2 linked regions of the Methanococcoides sp. AM1 genome follow. Each later gene encodes a partner of the first gene's protein in a complex. Links are inferred from orthologs where the notes say so. Each region holds a gene or a part of one and is shown on either strand. Other genes may lie near its edges.

Evidence for each region. Proteins that work in one complex are often made in the same cells at the same time.
Region 2: the proteins of hdrC (region 1) and hdrA2 are in contact, whole or in part, in a cryo-EM structure (PDB 7BKB), measured with the Methanospirillum hungatei proteins. The link is inferred for Methanococcoides sp. AM1 from one-to-one orthologs. Residues at the interface, in WP_011448820.1 of Methanospirillum hungatei: Arg18, Arg19, Tyr20, His21, Leu22, Asp24, Ile40, Asn42, Met43, Cys44, Tyr45, Gln46, Arg65, Leu66, Arg69, Val72, Leu73, Leu75, Glu78, Arg100; in WP_011448822.1 of Methanospirillum hungatei: Lys396, Tyr441, Glu455, Tyr458, Tyr459, Gln462, His463, Lys467, Phe468, Ile469, Phe488, Asp491, Leu493, Leu494, Arg496, Pro497, Val498, Asp499, Val500, Glu501.

What each region holds. Positions count from the first base shown.
Region 1 is NZ_CAAGSW010000001.1:276,429-282,093, reverse strand. The notes cover bases 1,141-4,017. They hold hdrC (CoB--CoM heterodisulfide reductase subunit C), read left to right. Parts: upstream 1,141-2,288; coding sequence 2,289-2,747; downstream 2,748-4,017. Other genes in these bases: hdrB (CoB--CoM heterodisulfide reductase subunit B), read left to right, coding at 2,773-3,654; glnA (type I glutamate--ammonia ligase), read right to left, coding at 1,141-1,893. Outside these bases: E7X57_RS01430 (glutamine amidotransferase family protein), read right to left, coding at 1-472; more of glnA, read right to left, coding at 544-1,140; mtrH (tetrahydromethanopterin S-methyltransferase subunit H), read right to left, coding at 4,026-4,982; tetrahydromethanopterin S-methyltransferase subunit MtrG, read right to left, coding at 4,997-5,224; E7X57_RS01400 (tetrahydromethanopterin S-methyltransferase subunit F), read right to left, coding at 5,221-5,457; mtrA (tetrahydromethanopterin S-methyltransferase subunit A), read right to left, coding at 5,463-5,665.
Region 2 is NZ_CAAGSW010000003.1:56,665-62,519, reverse strand. Bases 913-3,979 are described here. They hold hdrA2 (CoB-CoM heterodisulfide reductase HdrA2), read left to right. Parts: upstream 913-1,302; coding sequence 1,303-3,657; downstream 3,658-3,979. Other genes in these bases: E7X57_RS05430 (4Fe-4S binding protein), read left to right, coding at 3,654-3,979; E7X57_RS05440 (hypothetical protein), read left to right, coding at 924-1,214. In the rest of the region: MmRce1 family CPBP family CAAX prenyl protease, read right to left, coding at 1-419; more of E7X57_RS05430, read left to right, coding at 3,980-4,943; Glu-tRNA(Gln) amidotransferase subunit GatE, read left to right, coding at 5,159-5,855. UniProt on the Methanocaldococcus jannaschii protein: Part of a complex that catalyzes the reversible reduction of CoM-S-S-CoB to the thiol-coenzymes H-S-CoM (coenzyme M) and H-S-CoB (coenzyme B).

The DNA of each region.
Region 1 (5,665 bases):
AGTTGGCAACATCCTCGGGCCAGCCGGAAGCTTTGAAAACTCCCATGTTCTTTCCGGATGAGAATATCAGTGCTCCCTGTATGTTGGAATTTGTTTCCATGACAATGTACTTCATGACATCATCTTCAGGAGTTGTACTTCCTGCCATCAGGTCACTGTAAGGTTTGAAGAAGTATCTCCATGGGATGTGGCTCCTTTTAAGTCCGTCCTGCTCGTATGTTGGTATAGCTTCCTGGTGCACGATGCGGCCCCATTTATGGAGCATATGATCAACCCGGGACTTTGGTTCTACAAGGTTGTCAAAGAAAACATGGATCGCATAGCAGTCCTGATAATCAGGATATATCCCATATGCTGCATAGCCTGCACCTTCTCCACTTCCTCTTTCATTCATAAGACTCAGTGCATCGCGAATACTGGAACCATCCATCAGTGCCCTTTTCCTGTCGATCACACCTATTATTCCACACATTTTTATCACCTTGTTAAATTAATATGAACCGCATATTGTTGTCAGGGCGGAGGGGTGTAAGGGTAAAGTCCTTACAATATGCTAAGGTACGTGTCAAGTTCCCATTGATGCACACGTGCCTTGTAAGCATCCCACTCCGCAGTCTTTGCAGCGAGATAATTCTCGAATACATGGTCTCCAAGAGCGTTTCTCACGAATTTGCTCTTATTCATTTTGTCAATCGCTGCTTTCAGGTTGCCGGGAAGTGACTCGATCCCCATGTCCTCTCTTTCTTTTTCACTAAGTTCAAAGATGTTCATCCTGAGTGATTCTCCGGGTTCGATCCTGTTCCTTATACCATCAAGTCCTGCTTCCAGCATCACTGCAAATGCCAGGTACGGGTTGCATGAAGGGTCCGGGTTCCTGAGTTCCACACGTGTTCCCTTTCCTCTTGCAGCAGGGATGCGGATAAGTGAACTTCTGTTGCTGTCGGACCATGTGATGTATATGGGTGCCTCATAGCCCGGGACGAGACGCTTGTAAGAGTTTACCACCGGATTTGTGATGGCTGTAAATTCGCTGATGTGGTCGAGGAGTCCTCCGATGTAGTATCTGGCGTTCTCAGAAAGGCCATTCTCTGCATCAGGGTCGTAGAATGCATTCTTCCCGTCCTCTGTCATCAGAGACTGGTTTGCGTGCATTCCTGAGCCATTGACGCCGTATAGCGGCTTTGGCATGAATGTTGCATAGTACCCTTTGTGGTAGGCAATGGACTTGACAACGTATTTGAAGGTCACAACACTGTCTGCTGTGGTCAGGACATCCCCGAACCTGAAGTCGATCTCGTGTTGTGAGGGTGCGACCTCGTGGTGTGAGGCTTCCAGCTTGAACCCCATGTGCTCGAGGGCATAGTCGATCTCCCTGCGAACGTCCTGGGCCCTGTCGAGGGGTGCAAAGTCAAAATATCCACCATAGTCAGTCAGTTCGGTAGTTGGATTTCCGTGCTCGTCCAGTTTGAAGAGGAAGAACTCCAGTTCCGGTCCGACGTTCATGGTGAATCCCATGTCCTTTGCCTGCTGGATTCCTCTTTTGAGGATGTATCTGGGATCTCCCTGGAAAGGTGTCCCGTCAGGCAGTTTGACATCGCCGATGATACGTGCCACTGCACCTTCAGATGGTCTCCATGGGAGTATGTTGAAGGTGGTCGGGTCAGGCATGAGCATCATGTCCGATTCTTCGATCCTTGTGAAACCTTCGATGGATGAGCCATCGAACATAACACCATCATTGAATGCATCTTCCAGATTCTCTGAAGGGATCGCCCAGCTTTTGATCATTCCCAATGTGTCTGTGAATTGTGTTCTGATGAACTTTACATCACATTCGGTAACTGCTTCCAGAACTTCTTCCTTGGTCTGTATCTTTTTGTCAGAGTTTGTCATATCTGCACTTCCGTTGGGTATACAGAATCTTCCTTCCGCATTATACTATTTAAAACTATTGTTTACTTTTATGTTTTTTACTTTTCTATATTCGCCATAGCAACTTTTTCTTCATTCTAATCACTACTATTATTGGCAATGATAGCATCACTACAGACCTTTAGTGCACCTCGACCTCATGATCTTAAATGACGCCTCATACTGCTCATTTTGTCCCCCTTGTGAGCAGTTATACTGACGGGTACACTCTGAATATATAAATCTTATAAATGTACTCTAATATAACGATTGCTTTTCATGGTTTGCACCAAAGTGTGCAATGGCATCTTTTATAATGTATGAAAAGATAACTCCCTTTGATGTCTGTCAGAAATGAACCGAATGTACTTTCCCGTATGGAAAAGACCGGCTCTACAATTCTAAAATGCATGCATTGCGGGGTTTGCAGCGGTAGCTGTCCCTCGGGAAGACATACAAGCCTGAATGTCAGAAAGCTCCTGAAGAAGGCACGCAATGATCCGGAAGTCCTTTCTGATGATTCCTTGTGGATGTGCACTACCTGCTACAATTGTCAGGAGAGGTGCCCGCGTGGCATAGATATTGTTGATGCTATATTCGAGATGCGTGCACTTGCTGTTCACGAAGGTATAATTTATCCTGAACACCGGGCGGTGGGGGAATTGCTGCTGGAACATGGGCATGCCGTCCCCATTAATGAAGAGAACAGGGCAAAGAGGGAAGCTCTGGGGCTTGATCCGCTACCACCTACAGTTCACAGTTTCCCGGAAGGGTTGGAAGAGGTAAAGAAATTGCTGGCATCATGTAAGTTCGATGAATTGATGTCCGATAAATGATGTCTTTAAGTTCCGAGGGAAATATATGACAAATGTATCACTTTTTCTGGGATGTGTCATCCCTAATCGTTATCCAGGTATTGAAAAGAGCACAAAGCTCTGTCTTGATAAACTTGGAGTAGACTGTGTTGACCTGGAAGGTGCATCATGCTGCCCTGCTCCGGGGGTGCTCCGTTCTTTTGACAAAGCCACCTGGCTTGCGCTGGCCGGCAGGAACATTGCACTTTCTGAAGAGCTGGACCGCGACCTGCTAACGATCTGCAATGGTTGTTATGGCTCACTTGCTGATGCAAATCAAGAGGTCAGGGCAGATGAACAGCTTAAAAAAGACGTGAACTCCCATCTTGGAAAGATCGGAAGGAGCATTAAGGGCAGTCATGATGTCCGTCACATCACCGAATTTTTGTACAAAGAAGTTGGTACGGAGAAGATCCGTGAGATCATCACCCGGCCGTTAGAATTGAAGATCGCTGTGCACTATGGTTGTCATCTTTTGAAACCATCTAAAGGACGTGTTGGTTCAAGTGTTGAGAGGCCATCGTTCTTTGATGAACTTGTGGAAGCTACAGGTGCGGAAAGTGTAGAATATCCTGACAAGACGGAGTGCTGCGGCGCTGGTGGCGGGGTCAGATCTGCATTACCTGATGAAGCTCTTGCACTTACCGGTCACAAATTATCCATGATCGAATCCGTGGGCGTTGATTGCATTGTGAATGCATGCCCCTTCTGCCATATGCAGCTGGATGCCGGGCAGGTGGATCTCAATGAGAAACATGGTACCTCGCACAATATTCCTGTACTTCACTACACACAGCTTCTGGGATTGGCTCTTGGTTTCTCTGTGGAGGATCTGGGGATCGACCTGAATGAAACGAAGAACTCAGAGTTCTTTGAGAAATTCGTATAATATTTCCTTTTATTTTATACCTTTACTTTTTTGATCATGTGACCAGAGCCACAGCTATGAAGTCGTAGTTCTTCTTTAATAATATTCAATTACCTTCCGAATAACAATAGTCCAAGTATAATTATGATTGCAAAGGCGATGATGATGGCAAAGATTGTGCCAGATAAATTATTTAAATTCATAAGTTGTAATTACTATACACAGTATAAATAAAACACTCTGTTTTCTAATTATTTTAAGATAAACTGCTACATTGTGTAAATAGCTTTGTTTTTGGGTTTGCAATCCCATGATGGAATCATGGTGGTAAGAACGATCAGAAATACGAGAAAAAGCAGTTAACAAAAAAGAGAAAAAAGAAACTGGTTTGTTTAAACCAGTTTGTTGATTGGGTGGTTCTCATCCATGATCTCAAGACCGAGCTCTTTTGCGGTCTCAGCAAGGATGATGTCTACGAGTGCGGTTGCAGGGTAGACTGTGTCAGTGTTCTCGATAGGACCGAACAGCTGGAAGTTTGAACCAAGTGTCTGTGGGACAAGGTTTGTTCCGATATCTGCTGGCATATAAACTGCCTTGCGCTGTTCCTTTGTCTCGAACTGCTTCTTGTATTCCTTCATCCAGTCCCATGCGGATGCAAGGTTGTGGTATCCACCGCCAACAGGGAGACCGAAGTGTCCCTTTACAGCAACGACTGCTCTCATGGATGCACCTGCACCTGCTCCGAGTGGAGTTGCAGCTACATCGACGAGTGGCTTTGTGATTCCACAGTCCTTTGCGATGTCGAGCATACCCATGCTCTGACCTGGGCCACCGGACTCAAGAACCTCGAGCTTTCCTTTGACGGTTGGGTCTGTTGCGTTGAATGCAAGGACGATTGAAGCATCGATGTCACTCTTTCTGATAGCCTCGATCTCGTCATCATGGATACTACCGTTGATAGAGTTGTAGATAGCCCTGTCAGCTACACCGATCTCTGTTACGTACTCAGCTGCTGCTGCACGTACTTCACCTGCTGAAGAGTCGATAAGGAATGGTGTCTTATCATCCTCTGCAACGAACCAGTCAATGTACTTCTTGATTGCCTGTGGTGTTTCACCGACGATCTGGTTAACACATGGGTTACCGGTTACGTCTGTCATCTCAAGCATGTGGTTCCAGAGATTGTCTGCTGCTTCCTTGTTGAAAACTCCCTCATCTTCATCGGTCACGATGTTGTGTCTGTTGTAGAACATTGAACCGATCAGAACTGTTGGGTACTGGCCAGGCTGACCGCCGAACTTGACGCCTCCAACCTCGAATACTTCCTGTTTCTTGTCAAATTTGAACATGTTATTACCTCTTATCAGATGAGTATCGGGGATATTGAAATGTAGATGAGGAACATCAATATACCAGCGACTGCTCCGTATATGATTCCTATGTCTCTTCCTACTTTCTTTCCGATCCTCTGTGCGATCTCACTGTTTACGAATTCGATCTTTTCGTCGATCTCATTGAGCTTCTCAAGAACCTCGTTGAAATCTGCAGGGTCTGTTACAACACTTGCTGTTGCGCTTTTTCCATCGCTCATATTACACCACCTACTTGCCAGATGATCAATGGGAGTATCAGTACCATCAGCACTGCAAATGCGAAACCGACAATGAAACCGGTTGCAGCTGTAGCATTAACTCCGGAGTCGAGTTTCTGGTTCCTTGCGATAAGCTGAGCCCTGTATCGAATTCTTTCGACAACGTTTTCAATGGCACCCATCTGTGGGCTGATGACCATTGGGACTCCTTGTCCTTCTATTTCTTCTGCCATGTCAATTACCTCCCGAATAACAATAGGCCAAGTAGTGACAGCGTAATTGCAAGACCGATCATGATACCTTCGACCTTACCCGCGTGTACACCTGCGTGGTACTTGTTCCAGTTACCGGCAATGACCATTTCCCTGTCAATGTCAAGGATCCTGTTCCTGATGGTTGCGATCTCAGCCGCCATTGGCTTAAGTCCGCCTGCCTCTTCTT
Region 2 (5,855 bases), on another replicon or contig:
TCAAAGCCTGCTGCAAGTAAAAGCAACAATAATACAGGGACAAAACCGGTAGAGAAGGAGAAGCCTTCAGCAAGCTGGAACTGTGACGTAGATCCTCCGAACAACAGGGAAATAAAGATCGATGCCAGCACTGAGAGAGGCATTATCAGAATAAATACAGGGAGAATTTTTGGCTGTATAAGTCTTATGTTGATCAACCTGTTGACAAAATCTCTTCTAAGATCCACATTTTTAGACCCGATGATCATAACAATTGAGATAAGAAATGGTGCCATTAGCCCGGGCAGCATAAGCAGCATATATAACCCGTCCCCGCCATCCTGAAAGCTTACATATGCTCCTGCAAACCAGAGAGCATAGGTTATGATAAAAGTTGAAAGATAATAGATGCCGGGTTTGTAATTATAGTTAGGTATCATTTAATTTCTCCTGGTCTTAATTACTGTGGCTTTTGAAAGGGCAATAATATTTGAGCATGTGTATAAATTTAATGTTGAAGTAATAGTAAAAACTTGCTATTAAAATATATATTTTCTGTTTGAACACCCAGATCTCACTTCTGGAGCGCGAAACGAGGTGATGAGCTATGCTCAACACCTCACTGACAGCATAAACGAGCCCTCAATTGGAAATCCAGAATCAAAAAATCAAAGCTCTTCATCTCGAAAATCATCAGAAAATGAACATGGTGGGCCCGAGGAGATTCGAACTCCTGATTCCCGCCGTGTAAAGGCGATGTCATAACCGACTAGACCACGGGCCCCTGTTGCAAATAATGCACATCAATAACCGTTATCATGTAAGTGATTCGGGACGTGCAACCCCTTAATGTAATTAGTTGTATATAGCTTTTTTGTGCAGGCCACGGGATGTGCAGGAATGAATCACAACCATTAATAATAAGTAATGCATACTTGGGTAACATGACCGATACTAACGAAAGTTCTGAAATCGTCCAGCAGAGCAAGCAGCTTGAAGAGTTCAAAGTTGACCTCAACTACAATGAAGAGATGGGGCAAATCATCATCTGGATACCGGTCGGGGACCATGAACTGCGTATCATTACAACCAGTGAGGATGGAAAACTTGATTGTGTTTTTGTCCAGATGCACCCAAGTCCCGAAAAAGCGCAGGAAGCCTATGAGAACTTTGCTACTGCAGATGACATCAGGACTATGTTCACCCTCACAGGCATTGGAAAGAAATGTAAATGATGCCAATTGATGTTAGTACTAATTAATAGTCAAATTTAGATATTCATTACCTCATAAATTAACCAACCTTAAAGAGGAAGCTTGCCGCATGCGAATCGGAGTATATGTCTGTCACTGTGGATTGAACATTGCCAATGTCATCAACATGGATGCACTGCATAAGAAGATCGAGGAGATGGAGGATGTTGCACTTGTAAAGGACATCCAGTTCATGTGCTCTGACTTCGGACAGGAGCAGTTGATCGAGGACATCAAGGAAAACAACATCGACAGGATATTGGTAGCAGCGTGCACTCCAAAGCTCCATGAGACCACTTTCAAGCGTGTCCTCGAAAAAGCAGGGATCAATCCTTATCTTCTGGAGATCGCGAACATCCGCGAGCAATGCTCGTGGGTGCACATGCACAACCATAGCATGGCCACCCAGAAAGCATTTGATCTTATCAAAATGGGCGTGGCAAAGCTCAAGCTGCTGGCTCCATTGCAGATCCGCAAGTTCAAGGCGAACAAGGATGTCCTTGTTATCGGTGGTGGTGTTGCAGGTATCGAGGCAGCCCTGACACTCGCAGACGCCGGAACACACGTCTACATGGTGGAAAAGGAACCGACCATCGGCGGTAAGATGGCATTGCTTAACGAAGTATTCCCCACCAATGACTGCTCAATATGTGTACTGGCACCGAAGATGACAGATGTGCAGAACCATCCGAACATTGAGATGCGGACCTACTCCGAGATCACAGGGATCTCCGGTTCAGTAGGCAATTTTACTGTGAAAGGCGTCCAGAATCCCAGGTATGTCATAGTCGACCGCTGCAAAGGGTGTATAGATCAATGTTCAAACGTCTGCCCGGTGGAAATACCTAATCCATTCGACAGCGGCCTTGGTAAGACAAAGGCCATCAACATGCCAATCCCACAGGCTGTCCCGCAGTCGGCTTACATCAACAATGAATACTGCGTTGGTTGCGGACTTTGCAAACAAGCCTGCCCGGCAGATGCAATCGACTTTAACCTGAAGGAAGAAGAATTCTCGTTTACGGTCGGAGCTGTGATAGTTGCAACCGGTTACCAGGGATTCGATGCAAAACGCAAGGAAGAGTATGGTTACAGCGTCTATCCGGATGTCCTGACCAATATGGAGCTGGAAAGACTGCTCAACGCATCAGGACCAACACGTGGTAAAGTGGTCGTGCCTTCCACGCATGAGATCCCGAAGAAAGTCGCTTTTATCCAGTGTGTCGGTTCCAGGGACGAGACCGTTGGTAATCCCTACTGCTCCCGGGTCTGCTGCATGTCATCCATGAAAAATGCACAGATGATAAAGGAGCGCTATCCCGAAACCGATGTTACCATTCACTATATTGACATACGTGCTGCCGGTGAGATGTATGAGGAATACTATGTACGCACACAGTTAATGGGAGTTAATTTCATCCGGGGCAAAGTAGCCGAAGTACAGCTTGACCCGCAAGGACAGATGCAGCTCAGGTATGAGGACACGCTCGATTGTGCCATCCGAGAGGATCCTTACGATCTCGTAGTCCTGGCAACAGGAATCGAAGCCAGCACTACCTCAGACCCGATAGCAAAGATGCTGAACCTCTCGAAACGACCTGACAGGTTCCTCTCCATTGCACACCCGAAGATGAGACCTGTGGATGCCCACATAAACGGTGTCTTCATCGCAGGCTGTGCTTCAGGACCAAAGGAAATACAGTCATCTATTGCACAGGGAAGTGCAACCGCTGCAAGGTCCACCCGCCTGCTGGCAAAGGGAGAGCTTGAGAACGACCCCTTCAGTGCACATGTCGATCCGGAAAAATGTATCGGATGCCGCATATGTGAAAGTGCCTGCAATTTCAATACTATCAAAGTAATAGACGGGAAAGCAGTGGTAGACGAGATATCCTGCCAGACATGTGGTTCATGCAGTGCATCATGTCCTACAGATGCCATTAACATGCCCCACAGCACCGATGAGCAGATCATAGCACAGATCAGAGCAGCCCTTGAGGTAAAGGACGAGTTCCCGCTTATCATTGCGTTCCTCTGCAACTGGTGCAGCTATGGTTCCGCAGACCTTGCAGGGACATCAAGGATACAATATCCGACAAACGTCAGGATCATCAAGGTCATGTGTGCCGGACGGGTAGACCCGGATTTCGTACTGGAAGCATTGCAGGGAGGTGCTGACGGAGTGCTCGTTACAGGGTGCCGCCTTGATGAATGTCACTACATCCTCGGCAACCATGATGCAAAACACAGGATGGAGAACCTAAAGGAAGTTCTCGATGAGATAGGTCTGAACCCTGCAAGACTTAAGTTGCAATGGATATCCGCAGCAGAAGGAGATAAATTTGCAAAGACCATAGAGGATTTCGTCGACGAACTGACCGAACTTGGACCTGTTGGCTCCGAATTACCGGAGGTGCAGGAGTGAGTGATGAAGAGAAGCCCATGGAAGTCTCAAGAGAGATGGACATACAGGGAAACCACGTACTTTACAAGCTGGCCTCCGATCGGTCTGAAAAGACGCTTGATTACGATTACAAGAGATGTGTTGGCTGTGGCATCTGTGTAAGGATCTGCCCCACAAAGGCACTGGAGCTCGGACCTATCAAGGAAATAGCCACAGGCATGGACGCACCACCTGTGATGATGGACCTTGAGAAATGCACATTTTGCTCTATGTGTGTGAACTTCTGCCCTGTAACAGCGCTGGAAATGAGGACTGAAGGGGACTTCCCTGAAGAAGAGCTCTATCCTGTACTGGAATACAAGGTTGAGATGAACGAGAAATGCGTGCCCTGCTCCCTCTGTGAAGCAGCATGTCCCGAGGATGCCATTGAACTGGAATATACCTTCCCGAAAAAGGAAGAGATAGCTCCGTTAAAAGAGAACGCTGAAGGCGAGATCGAGATAGATACCGATAAATGCAATCTCTGCGGCATATGTGCAGCTTTCTGTGATGCCTTCCTCATGCTGGAAAAGGAGCCGACAGCAACCGACCCCATGCCTTTTGATCAACTTATTGTTGACGAGGACATGTGCGACTACTGCATGCTCTGCCAGGATATCTGTCCCGAAGATGCCATTCGAGTAAAAGGAGAACGTCCCTGCGAACCGCCTGTGGTCTCAGGACATGTGACGGTCGATGATGATAAATGCACACGATGCGGCTGGTGCGATGCGGTCTGCCCTTATGATGCGGTCGATCTGATCAAACCATTCGAAGGTGAGCTGGTACTTGTTGAAGAACACATTGAGAAATGTGACACGCAGGGCTGCCATGCCTGTTTTAACATCTGCCCTTCACACCTATGGTATGTCCCGGAGGACGGAAAGAACATCGCTGCAGTACACGACCTTTGCACTTACTGTGGAGCCTGTGTCAATGCCTGTCCTGTTGATGTGATAAAAGTTGCACGCAGCAAAGTGAATCATACTGATATCCCCGACACACCCTGGGCATCAGAGTGGAAGGATGCTATTGATTCACTCCTCACAAAAGAAAGAAAGCGACCGGATCTTTCAAGAGCACTTGAGGTTGGAACCGAGCCATTGAAAGAGCATGTGGACATCGCGTTCCCCGAGGTCGATGAAGAGATGATGGGAAAAGTATTTGACAGGATGAAAACAGCCAGGGATGTACTTACCGATCCAAAGTTCAGAAGGAAACTGAACAAAGGTGATGCAGGAGATATCCACAGGTCCATGGAAAAGTAAGATCCACAAGGTCTTTAGGTATTCAGCCATAGGAAATGCCTTACCATCAGACACACATATTGTCTTAAGATAAGCTTTAGATCATTATCAAAAATGATTAAAGACAAGTAAAAGGCGATATTCTGACACCAGTAAATAAATAGCAAACAATACTTTTATAACGCCTAACACGTTTTGTTGTCTTAGATCGTGAAAGAGCAATTGGTGATACTTCTATGAGCAAAAAGATCGACTACCGTGAACTTGGATTAAAATGCGGACTTGAGATTCATCAGCAGTTGAACTCAAAAGAGAAACTCTTCTGTAAATGCCCTACTAAGATACGTGACACGGATGAGTCGAACTTTGAATTTTTCCGTTACCTGAGACCTACTGCAAGTGAGATGGGAGAGACCGACAGGGCAGCACTCGAGCAGACAAAGGTCAACAGGAAATATATATATAAAGCATACGACAGCACCTGCCTTGTGGAAAATGATGAGGAACCACCTCGTGAACTTAATAAAGAGTCACTTGACATCGCATTATCAATTGCAAAACTATTGCACATGATACCAGTGGAGCAACTTCATGTCATGAGAAAGATAGTTGTGGACGGATCAAATACAAGCGGATTCCAGAGAACAGCTTTCCTCGCCGGAGGAGGACATCTCGACACTTCCGAAGGAGACGTGGGTGTTGATGTCCTGTGTGTGGAAGAAGAGGCCGCACAAAAGATAGAGGACAAAGGCGATTCTATTCTTTATTCACTTGACAGGCTTGGAATCCCGCTAGTGGAGATCGGTACAGCACCTGACATAATCTCACCAGCCCATGCGAAAGAGACAGCTGCCAATATCGGTATGTTACTCCGATCTACCGGCAAGGTGAAAAGAGGTCTTGGGACCATCAGGCAGGATGTTAACATATCCA